DNA from 3 places in the Streptomyces sp. MI02-7b genome. Region 3 is predicted to be linked to each of the others. Evidence: riboswitches for the same ligand, from Rfam matches in the RefSeq annotation. Region 3 holds a riboswitch; each other region holds the start of a gene.

Region 1 (3,728 bases), on a different contig from region 3:
TCGCCCCGTTGTACCGCTCGGTGGCCTCCTCGGCCTCCTGGTAGAGCCGGTCGACGCGGGCCTTGGCCTCGGAGGTGGTCAGCCGGGGTTCGGCGTGCCCGGTCTCACCGAACATCGTCACCGAGGCCGCTCCCGCGATGGCGAGGGTGGCGGCCGTGCGCGCGGTGGAGCCGGTGAGGGTGCGCTCCTTGGGCTTTCTGTGCGACGCCACGCGCCGTCACTCCTTCCGAGCTGCCGGACTTGCTGCCCGCGGTCCGGCGGCGGACGGACGGGGAGCCGCGCCGCCGCCGGACCTTCGGCGGGGGTGGCCGATGCCGACGACGAGTCCCGCCGGCAGTGGGGATCGGCCACCTGGGGCAGGACGCTAAACCTGTGCGTCGCCGGAGGGCGGTGGAGTGTGCGGGACTGGTCCGATTCGGCCGCTACCTGATCCCCGATGACCGCTGTTCGACGGGTGACCTGGTCACTCGCGGTCCGGCCGTGACCGATGTACCGGAAGAGGCCCACCTCGGTGCCGAGTGCTGATACGGGCGTGGCTAGGGTCCTGAGCCGTGGACGTACTCATCAACCTCGTCGTCGGCCTGCACATCATCGGCATCGCCGCCCTGCTCGGCGGCTTCCTCACCCAGATGAAGGCGGTGGGCCGCGGCGAGGCGCGCTTCGTGCCGGGCATGCTGCACGGGGCGCTCACCATGCTGGTCACCGGGGCGCTGCTGGTCGGCCTCGACCAGGCCGACGACCAGCCGGTGAACACACTCAAGATCGGCGTGAAGCTGGCCTTCCTGGTGGTCGTCCTCGGCCTGGTCTACGTCAAGCGCGACGACGAGAAGGTGTCGGCGGCGGCCTTCGGCACCGTGGGTGCGCTGACCACCGCCAACATCTTCATCGCGGTGCTCTGGACCTGAGTCCCTCAGCGGGGAGGCGGGGGACTCAGGCCATCCGGGCGTAGCCGTAGATCGGCATCTCGGTGATCGGGGCGATCTTCACCACGGTGCCCGTGTGGGGCGCGTGGATCATCTGCCCGCCGCCGATGTAGAGGCCGACGTGGGTCACGTCCGAGTAGAAGAAGACAAGGTCGCCGGGTTGCAGCTGGTCCGCGGTGACGCGGGTGCCGAAGTCGACCTGGTCGTAGGTGGTGCGGGGGATGGAGACGCCCGCGGCGGCCCAGGCGCCCTGGGTCAGGCCGGAGCAGTCGAAGGAGTTGGGGCCGGTGGCCCCGTACACGTAGGGCTTGCCGATCTGGGCGCGGGCGAAGTCGATCGCCTTCTCGGCCTTGGCGGCGTAGCTGCCCGACGCCGTCGAGGTCGTGGTCGAACCGCCCCCCGCGACCGAGGTGCCCCCGGCCGCCTTCCGCGCCGCCTCCTCCTTGGCGGCGATGGCACGGGCCTTGTCGGCGGCCTCCTGCTCGCGCTTCTTCTCCAGGGCGGCCAGCCGCGCCTTCTCCTGGGCGGTCAGCGTGTTGAGCAGTCGCTGCGCGGCGGCCAGCTTCTCCTTGACCGCCCTCTTCTCCGTGGCCAGCCGCGTCTGCGCCTCGGTGAGCTTCTGCAGGCTCTGGACGGCCTCCGTGCGCTTCTGCGTGGTCGCCTCCTGCTGCGTGCGGAAGGCCTCCATCGCGTGCTCCTGGCGCTCGGACAGGCGGTCCATCAGGTGCGCCTGGTCCAGGAACTGCTGCGGGTCCGAGGTGAGCAGGAAGGTCGTCGTGCCGTCCAGGCCGCCGCCGCGGTACTGGGCGGAGGCGTACTCGCCGATCGTGCGGCGGGCGTCGTTGAGGGTCTGCGTCTTGCGGGCCACCTGGTCGAGCAGCCGGTCGGCCTGCGTCCGCTGCCTGTCGGTCTGCTCCTTGGCGCCGTTGTAGCGCTCCGTGGCCGCCTCGGCCTGGTGGTACAGGGCGTCCACCTTGGCCTTGACCTCGGTGATGGAGGGCTTGTCGGGGGAGGCGGGTGCCGCGCTGGCGCTCTCACCGAGGAGGGTGACGGTCGCCAGAGCGGCGGTCGTGAGCCCCACGGCCGTGCGCGGGCCGGGGACGGTGAGCATGCGGGGGCGCGGCTTGCGGTGCGTCGCCAAGTCGGACGGCTCCTTCCGTGGACCGCCTACCGGGTTAGCTGTCGGGTTCGGGCTTCGGAAGGCCGCCCTACGGTCGTCCGGGCACACGCGCGGTGCGCCCGTACGGACCGATTCACCCCAAAGTGGTGGGTCCCCGGCTCCGGCGGTCGCCGGACTCAGCGGAGGCGGCCGTGACGGCTCGGTCGCCGCCGTTCGGTGCGGACCGCCTGAGGGGGCACGCTAGTCAACTGGGGTGGCTCCTGGGAAGGCTGGTGTTCGAATTGTCCGCAATCATTTCGTGACCTTTACGCATCCGGGCCGTTGCCCGCCCCTCCGGTGGTAATGCGGCGGCCCCTCCGGCAGGCGCCACCACCCCTCCCGCGTCCGCGGGCTCCCGGAAGCGGCGCACCGGTGTCGGTCCCACCGCCTAGACTCGGGAGGCGATGAGCAGCCTCTTTGACGACAGCTTCCTGGCCGGCTTCGAACCGAGGGAGGAGCACCCGCCGCCGCCCCCCGAGGAGGAGGCCGAGGCGGTTCCGCACGACCTCTTCGAGGGGCGCTTCGACGCGCCCGCGGACCGGGACGCGTACTACCGGGACGGCGCGCCGCGCCCCGCCGTCGACCCCGCCGCACTGCTGGAGGGACTCAACGAGCAGCAGCGCGCAGCCGTCGAGCACACCGGCTCCCCGCTGCTCATCGTCGCGGGCGCAGGCTCCGGCAAGACCCGGGTGCTCACCCACCGCATCGCCCACCTGCTGGGCGCCCGCAAGGTGCACCCCGGCCAGATCCTGGCGATCACCTTCACCAACAAGGCCGCCGGCGAGATGAAGGAGCGCGTCGAGCAACTCGTCGGTCCGCGCGCCAATGTGATGTGGGTCTCCACCTTCCACAGCGCCTGCGTCCGCATCCTGCGCCGGGAGTCCAAGAAGCTCGGCTTCACCTCCAGCTTCTCCATCTACGACGCGGCCGACTCCAAGCGCCTGATGGCGCTGGTCTGCCGCGACCTGGACCTGGACCCCAAGCAGTTCCCGCCGAAGTCCTTCAGTGCCAAGGTCTCCAACCTCAAGAACGAGCTCATCGACGAGGAGACCTTCGCCGACCAGGCGGAGAACCCCTTCGAGAAGAAGCTCGCCGAGGCCTACGCGATGTACCAGTCGCGGCTGCGCGAGGCCAACGCGCTCGACTTCGACGACATCATCATGACCACGGTCAACCTGCTCCAGGTCTTCCCGGACGTCGCCGAGCACTACCGGCGCCGCTTCCGCCACGTCCTGGTCGACGAGTACCAGGACACCAACCACGCCCAGTACACCCTGGTGCGCGAACTGGTCGGGACCGGGGAGGCGGAGGAGGGCGGCGAGGGGCCGGCCGAGCTGTGCGTGGTCGGGGACGCCGACCAGAGCATCTACGCCTTCCGCGGCGCCACCATCCGCAACATCCTCCAGTTCGAGGAGGACTACCCCCAGGCGCGCACGATCCTGCTGGAGCAGAACTACCGCTCCACCCAGAACATCCTGACCGCCGCCAACGCGGTCATCGAGCGCAACGCATCCCGCCGCCCCAAGAACCTGTGGACGGAGGCCGGCCAGGGCCCGGTCATCACCGGCTACGTCGCCGACCAGGAGCACGACGAGGCGCAGTTCATCGCCGACGAGATCGACCGGCTCACCGACGCGGGCGACGCG
Region 2 (3,728 bases), on a different contig from region 3:
GTGCCCAGCAATGGTGCGCGGGGAATGCCGTAAGCAGGAGGACCGCATGGGGAACGCGCGACCAGGTGGGGCAGGTCCGGCGGACGTCGAGGTGGTGCTGGCGCGGGCGCAGAACGCGTTCGAGATCGACGACGTCGTGCTGGGGCGGCTGGAGACCGCGCTGATGGGCTGCACGGAGCTGGCGTCCTTCCGCCAGCGCAAGGGGCCGCCGCGGCGGTTGAGCCGGCGCACGCTGCGCCACACGTTCCTGCTCGCGGACGGCGGCACCCAGGTGCTGTGGGAGATCGAGCACAACACCGGCCCCGGCGAGGACCAGCTGTACGAGGTGTACGCGGACCCCGACGTGCTCGTCGCCGCGCAGCATGTGATCGACCTGCGTTTCGGTGAGCCCGCGCCGCAGGAGCTGGAGGCCGAGGCCGCGGAGTGGCTGGCCCGGCTGCCGCGGGTCGGGGCGGAGCCGCTGCCCGGCCCGAGGCAGTACATGCGGGAGGACTCCGCGGAGCACGCCTGGCGGGTGCTGCGCCGTGCCGAGAACAGGGACGCGCCCGGCGACGACCTGCGCGCCCGGCTGGGTTCGGCGGTCGGTCACGACATCGCGTACGTCACCGGCCGGCACACCCGTATCGGGACCGGCCGCGTGGTGGGCTGGACGCTGTACGAGCACGCGTTCCTCCTCGCGAGCGGCGAGGAGCTCAGCCTGTGGGAGGTCGAGCACACCATGACGCCCGACGGGCGCCCGGTGTGCGAGGTCTACGCGGACGAGACGGTGGCCTGCGACGCGGCGGACGTACGCATGGAGGCGCTGTAGCGGCTTTCCCGGCCTCGCCCATGGTGCCGCGCGTCCCCGGGACGCGCGGCGGCCTCCCGTTGCGGGCGCTCCGCAGCCGGGGGAAATTGGGCGTAGAGGGAAACGGGAGGTTCCCATGACGGTCCTGGCGGAGGTCGAGTTCCCGGGCGTGACGGCCCTGCAGTACGAGGAGGCCAATCACCGCGCCGGATTCGGCCCCGGCCATCCCCCCGCCGGGTTGCTGGCCCACGCCGCAGTGATCACCAACGACGGTCTGCGGATCGTGAACGTGTGGAACTCGGCGGAGGCGCTGGAGGCCTACCTGGTGATCATGATGCCCGCCGCCAAGGAGTCCGGGTTCCCGGAGCCGAGCGGGCCACCGCGGATCTCGGAGCTCTACAACTTCCTCGTCCCGTAGGTCATCGGCCCGGAAACGACGGACCGGCGGCCTGGTGTCGGGGGTGTCACCAGGCCGCCGGGGTCCGTGCGTAGGGCGTCAGCTCGGGATCAGGGGTTCATGCCCATGCTGCGCAGCCACGGCATCGGGTCGATCGGGTCGCCGCCGCCGGGGCGGACCTCGATGTGCAGGTGCGGGCCGGTGACGTTGCCGGTCGCTCCGACGCGGCCGATGGTGTCGCCGGTGGAGACCTTGCCCGAGGTGACGAGCATCGAGGAGAGGTGGCAATACCAGAGCTCGGTGCCGTCGTCGAGGGTCAGGATGATGCGGTAGCCGTACGAACCCGCCCAGCCGGCCGAGGTGATGGTGCCGCTGTGGATGGCCTTGGCCGGGGTGCCGGTCGGGGCGGCGAAGTCCTGGCCGGTGTGGGTGTTGGCCCACAGGGAGCTGGACTGCCCGAAGCTCGCGGTGAGGGTGTACGAGGTCAGCGGCAGGGTGTAGCTCTTGGCGAGCTCGGCCAGCCGGAGCGCCTCGGCCTTCTTCGCGGCCTCCTGGGCCGCCTTCTTCTTGGCCGCGGCCTCCTCGCGCACCTGCTGCGCGGCGGCGGCCTTGGCCGCCTTGGCGGCGGCCTGCTGCTGCGCGGCGGACCGCGCGGCCGCGTCGGCGGCGTTCCGCTGCTGCTGGGCCTGATCGAGGATCCGGCTGCGCAGCGCCTCGCCGGCGCCCGGGGTCAGGGCCTGGGCAACGGGCTTGGCGGTGGGCTGGCTGTCGAGCAGCGAGCCGAGCCCGGGCACCTTGTTCACCTCGGGCAGGTTGGGCAGGGAGACCGGGAGCGGGTTCTTGCCCTCGGCGGTCGCGACACCGCCGACGCCGAGCACGGCCACGGCCGCGACGCCGAAGACCGCCGAACCGCGGGACAGGGAGCGCTGCTTGGCGACCCGGTGCCGGCCACGGACGGGGGCGGTGGACTCCTCGGTGGGGTTCCACGGCTCGGCGGCCGGTTCCGGCTCGCCGAAGGGGGAGAAGGTCTGCGTGGTCTGCGCGGTGTACGCGTCGCGGGTGTACGCGTCGCGGGTGTCCGCCTCGTGGGCGGGGCCGGTCTCCGGCGCGTCGTACGCCCCGTCGACGAAGGCGGCGGCCTCGACCGCGCTGCGCGGCTCGGGCACGGGGGCGACCGGCTGGACGGGCGCGACCGGTTCGGCGACGGGGGCGGGGGCCGCGGCGAGTGCTTCCTCGACCCAGCCGGCGGCGAAGTTCCACTCCGCGGTGTCCCAGCCGTCTATCGCGTTCTTCGTCGGCGGAGTCTGCTCGGCGGCCGGGGGAGTCCAGCCGGCGGCCATGTTCCACTCGGCGGTGTCCCACTCGGGGTTGGTGTACCCGGTCCCTTGTCGCTGTTGTCCGGGTATCAGGGCAGGCTCGTTCGACGCCACGCGGGCGCACTCCTTTCCTTCCTTCTCGCCTACCGGGTTAGCTGACGGGTTCGGAGCAGGAAGGTCTCCTACGAGGACCGTGAAAGGCCCCCGATTCACCCCAGGAAGTGGTTCCCCGGTTCCCGCGGACGGGATTCGGCAAGCGCACGGCGCCGCCCTGGCGGGCGACGGGTGACCGCGCTGCGTTATCGAACGTTAATAGAGGCGGCACCCAATTCCAAGCCGCTTCGGCGAGTTCACAGCGGGAATCTATGCGGATGGAACGGGCATTTCTCCACATTCCACTGTGACTGCCGTGACCTACGGGAGATGTGAGTGTGCATCAGTCGTTATGCGGAAGGGAGTGCTCTGCTCACGAGGAGTGAGGGTCGCCCCGGACCCCGAGCGCCCAACACCCCCTCCCGGCGGGCGCCGAGACCCCGCGCCAGGTCCTCCGCGGTGCCGTCCGCCACGAGTCTGCGGTGCACTTCACGCCACTGGGCGCGGCCGAAAGCGGGTCGGCGGACGGCGGCCGCGGGGGCCGTGGCGGAGCGCGGTGCGCGCGACGGCGGGACACGGCGGACGGCGACAGCACGGAGGGCTTCGGCACCGCGGCCCCTCACGCACCCCCCGCACCACTCGACGGCGGGGTGAGGATCGTCACCCTTGACACCCGCGGCTGCCGCGTGCTGGCTTCGGGGCAGGTGCCAAAACCCAAGCGAAGCAGGGCAAGTCGGTCGCCCGGCGGGCCGCATGCTGATGCGCCGTCAACCGCAGGGCCTTCGAGGGGCCGTTGTCACGGTCGCCGGCCACCGTCCCGCAGGGCGGCCCGGGGCGTACGGCCGGAACCGGCCGGGAGCGGCGGGGAGCCCCCATGCCCCCTGTGCGACGGCCGCGAGGGTGCGTCATCATGCCCGAGTACGGCGGATTCGCCCGATCTTGGAGGCTGGCATGAAGCTGGGTAAGGCACTGGCCAAGGGCTACGCGGAGGAGACCGGCGAGGAGCCGGCCGGGGTCGCGAAGGAGATCGACGTCGCGACGGCCGTGACGGCCCGGACGGCCTCCGGCGCGGACGAGGCGGCCATGGGGGAGCCCGAGAGCGCCGAGGCCGCGGTCCGGTGAGGTACGGGCGCCG
Region 3 (3,728 bases):
ACCCGCGACACCCCGTAGCGCTTGGCGAGCTGCTCCTCGGTCAGCCGGGTGCCCGGCGCGAAGTGCCCGCTGATGATGTCGTCACGGATCGCCGTGCACACCGCCTGGGCCGAAATCCGGCGCTCCGCGCCGCCCGTCCCGTTCACGTCCGGTCCCACATCGCCGGTTTCCTCTCCTTGCCTGCCGACGGCTGCCGCTTAATTACCGCGTAACGCAGATGCCGGCGTTTCTGTGGCGACTCTATTCCAGCACGCCGTCGATTCCGGCGGCGGTCCTGAATTCATGGAGCGTTTTTGGACACAGCTCCGGGCATGCCGAAGGCCCCGGCGGGGGGAGCCGGGGCCTTCGGGTGGGGGGAGGGAGGTGGACCGGGCGGCCGCGAAGGCCGGGAAGACCGGAAAGACCGGCAAGACCAGGAAGACCGGAAAGGTCAGAAGAGGACGCCGTGGGAGCGCAGATACGCCACCGGGTCCACGTCGGAGCCGTACGCAGGGGTGGTCCGGGCCTCGAAGTGCAGGTGCGGGCCGGTCACATTGCCCGTGGCGCCCGACAGGCCGATCCGCGTGCCGGCGGAGACCGTCTGGCCAACCGAGACGCCGATCGAGGACAGGTGGCCGTACTGGGTGTACATGCCGTCCGCGTGCCGGATCACGACGTTGTTGCCGTAACTGCCGCCCCATCCGGCCTCGACGACCGTGCCGGCGCCGGCGGCGTGCACCGGGGTGCCGACGGCCGCCTGGAAGTCCACGCCCGTGTGGTAGCCGGACGACCACAGGCTGCTGGTCGCGTGGTACGGGGTGCCGATGGCGCCGTGCACCGGCAGCATCCAGGAGGTCAGGGACGTGCGGGCGCGGGAGCGCGAGGCGTGCGCGGCGCCGTCGCGGGCCGCGGCCCGGACACGGGCCCTGGCGGCGGCCGCGGCCTCCTTCGCGGCCCTGGCGGCCGCGGCCTTCTTGGCGGCCCGCACCTTCGCCACGTGCGCGACGTGTGCCGCGTGCCGCTTCTTCGCCGCCGAGACCGCCGCCCTGTGCTGGGCTTCCGCCTGCTCGGCGAGGCGGGCCGCCATGTCGCCGCTGACGGCGGCGCACTTGGCGAACGCGGACCGCTCGGCCTCCGCGGCCTGCGCGGAGGCGGTGAGCGTGCCGGCGGTGACGGCGGTGAGCGCGGCGGCGCAGGCGACGGTGGTACGTATGGTGAACGCCATGGGCAGGCGGAGATCCTTTCCTTCCTTCTCGCCTACCGGGTTAGCTGACGGGTTCGGAGCAGGAAGGTCTCCTACGGGCGCCCCGGTCAGGGACGGGCCCGATTCACCCCAGGGGACGACTCACATGGGTCCCCGGCTCCCCAGGCTCACGCCCGACGGGGACTCGGCGATCGTTGCTCCGGTGCCGCGGGAGGCGGCTGATTCCGCCGGACAACCCGAGGACGCTAACCGCGCCCCCGCGGCCGTTCCAAAAAAATCCGGCCTTTTGTGCGGGATGCCACACCGGCCCCCAACCGGTCCCAACCGCCCCCTGGATGACAAAACCGCAGTTCCCCGCACGTCCCGAGCCCCCCACTGCCGCTCCCGTCCACCCGCCCGGCCGACGGCCGGCCACCGCCCCCGGACACGTGACCGGAGTCACCCTCCGGGTCCGCCGGAGGGACGCCGGGGCGCGCGTCCCCCTGCGTAGGGTCCCCGCGTGACCACGACATCAGGGGCGACGACGCCCGCCACCCGCACCGCCGAGGATTTCCTGCGCGCCTTCCACGACCGGAACCCCGGCCTCCAGTCGGCCGGGGTCGAGGGGGCCCTCACCCGGGACGGGCGCACGACCCACCAGGTGCTGGCCGAGCACATCCGCGGTGCCCGCCGCGTCCTGGACCTGGGCTGCGCGGACGGCGCGCTCCTGGAGTTGCTCGCCGGGCACGGGGCCGGGGTCCTGGCCGGCATCGACCTGTCGGAGGGCGAACTGGCCCTCGCCCGTCGGCGGCCCGGGCTGGCGGGCGCCGATCTGCGGCAGGGGCGCGCCCAGGAGCTGCCCTTCGCCGACGGCTCCTTCGACGCCGTGGTGTCGCACATGGCGCTCATGCTCATGTCGGACCCCGACCAGGTGTGCGCCGAGGCGGCGAGGGTGCTCGCCCCGGGCGGCGCACTGGCCGTCGCCGTCGGCGGCGGCCCCGTCCCCGGCGAGGGAGTGGACCTCTTCCTGACGCTGGCCGTGCCGCACTTCAAGGCGGCTGCGCCCGAGCGTCGCCTGCCGCGGCTCGGCGACCGCAGGACGCGCGGGCGGGAGGGGCTGGACGCGCTCCTGGGACCGCTCGGGTTCGCGCCGGTGTCGTGGCGGACCGTGGTCATCGGCATGGACGGCACGCCCTTGGAGGTCTGGTCCGCACTGACCTCGACGTACTACGACATGGAGGTCCTCGGCGAGGAGCCGACAGCCGACCTGCGCGCCGAGTTCCTCGGCCGCGCGGCCGCCCTGGCCGGCCCCGACGGGCGGCTCCCGTGCGGCATGAGGATCAACATGGCCGCCACACGGCTCGCACCCTGAGTCCGCGCCCGCGGGTGACAGCACGCGGCCCCGGCCGCCGCAGGGGCGTCCGGGGCCGCGGTGCGGGCGGGCGGTCGTCAGGCGCCCGTGACGACCGTCACGGGGCCGATGCCGAGGTCGCGGACCGGGTCGCCGATCGCGGTGGCGTCACCGACCAGCACGACCACGAGCCGGTCCAGCGGGAACGCGGCCACGGCCGCGGCCGTGGCCTCGACGGTGCCGGTGGCCGCCAGGCGCTCGTACAGCCGCGCCTGGAAGTCGTCGGGCAGGAACTGCTCGACCTGGTCGGCGAAGGTGCCGGCGACGGCCGAGGCCGTCTCGTAGCGCAGCGGCGCGACGCCCACGAGGTTCTGGACGGCGACGTCCCGCTCCTCGTCGGTGAGGCCCTCCGCCGCCAGGGTGCGCAGCACCTGCCAGGTGTCGGCCAGCGCGGGCGCGGTGACGTCGGTCGCCACCGAGCCGCTGATGCCGAGCAGCGAGACACCGGTTCCCTCCGGCGTGGAGAGCAGGACCTGCCCGAAGGCGCGGACGCCGTAGGTGTAGCCCTTCTCCTCCCGCAGCACGCGGTCCAGGCGCGAGGTCAGCGTGCCGCCGAGGCAGTACGTGCCGAGCACCTGGGCCGCCCAGACCGGGTCGTGCCGGTCCGAGCCGGTACGACCGATGAGCACCTGGGTCTGCACCGAGCCGGGCCGGTCGACGATGATCACGCGGGCGGTGTCGTCCGCGGTGATCGCGGGCAGCGGGCGGCGCTCGGCGGGCTTGCCGCTCCACTCCCCCAGGGTGCTGCCGAGCAGCGCGTCGAGGTCGATCCCGGTGAGGTCGCCGACCACGACCGCGGTCGCGGTGGACGGCCGTACGTGCGCGTCGTAGAAGGCGCGGACGGACGCCGCGTCGATCCGGGCGACGGTCTCCTCCGAGCCCTGGCGGGGCCGGGAGCAGCGCATTTCGGCGGGGAAGAGCTCCTTGGACAGCGCCATGGCGGCCCGCCGCGCCGGGTTGGCGAGCTCGTGGGGGATCTCGTCGAGGCGGTTGCCGACCAGGCGCTCGATCTCGCTCTCCGGGAACGCCGGGGCGCGCAGCGCGTCGGCGATCAGGCCGAGGGCCTTGTCGAGGCGCGAGGCGGGGACCTCCAGCGAGACCCGGACGCCGGGGTGGTCGGCGTGCGCGTCGAGGGTGGCGCCGCAGCGCTCCATC

What was found. Region 3 has a riboswitch for cyclic di-AMP ahead of PV364_RS08520 (M23 family metallopeptidase). Riboswitches for the same ligand answer to the same signal wherever they lie in the genome.
Region 1: another riboswitch for cyclic di-AMP. It lies ahead of PV364_RS05720 (NlpC/P60 family protein); the one in region 3 lies ahead of PV364_RS08520 (M23 family metallopeptidase).
Region 2: another riboswitch for cyclic di-AMP. It lies ahead of PV364_RS14390 (M23 family metallopeptidase); the one in region 3 lies ahead of PV364_RS08520 (M23 family metallopeptidase).

Annotation. Positions count from the first base shown of each region.
Region 1 covers NZ_JARAWX010000003.1:223,819-227,546, forward strand. Annotated here, with positions in the region: gene PV364_RS05710 (NlpC/P60 family protein) at 1-211, opposite strand, end outside; gene PV364_RS05715 (hypothetical protein) at 552-905, shown strand; gene PV364_RS05720 (NlpC/P60 family protein) at 931-2,064, opposite strand; cyclic di-AMP (ydaO/yuaA leader) riboswitch at 2,072-2,235, opposite strand; gene pcrA (DNA helicase PcrA) at 2,487-3,728, shown strand, end outside.
Region 2 covers NZ_JARAWX010000007.1:280,382-284,109, reverse strand. Annotated here, with positions in the region: gene PV364_RS14400 (DUF6227 family protein) at 47-808, shown strand; gene PV364_RS14395 (hypothetical protein) at 924-1,205, shown strand; gene PV364_RS14390 (M23 family metallopeptidase) at 1,295-2,350, opposite strand; cyclic di-AMP (ydaO/yuaA leader) riboswitch at 2,626-2,765, opposite strand; gene PV364_RS14385 (hypothetical protein) at 3,545-3,715, shown strand.
Region 3 covers NZ_JARAWX010000004.1:357,311-361,038, forward strand. Annotated here, with positions in the region: gene PV364_RS08515 (GntR family transcriptional regulator) at 1-158, opposite strand, end outside; gene PV364_RS08520 (M23 family metallopeptidase) at 431-1,204, opposite strand; cyclic di-AMP (ydaO/yuaA leader) riboswitch at 1,219-1,383, opposite strand; gene PV364_RS08525 (class I SAM-dependent methyltransferase) at 1,683-2,534, shown strand; gene PV364_RS08530 (M16 family metallopeptidase) at 2,612-3,728, opposite strand, start outside.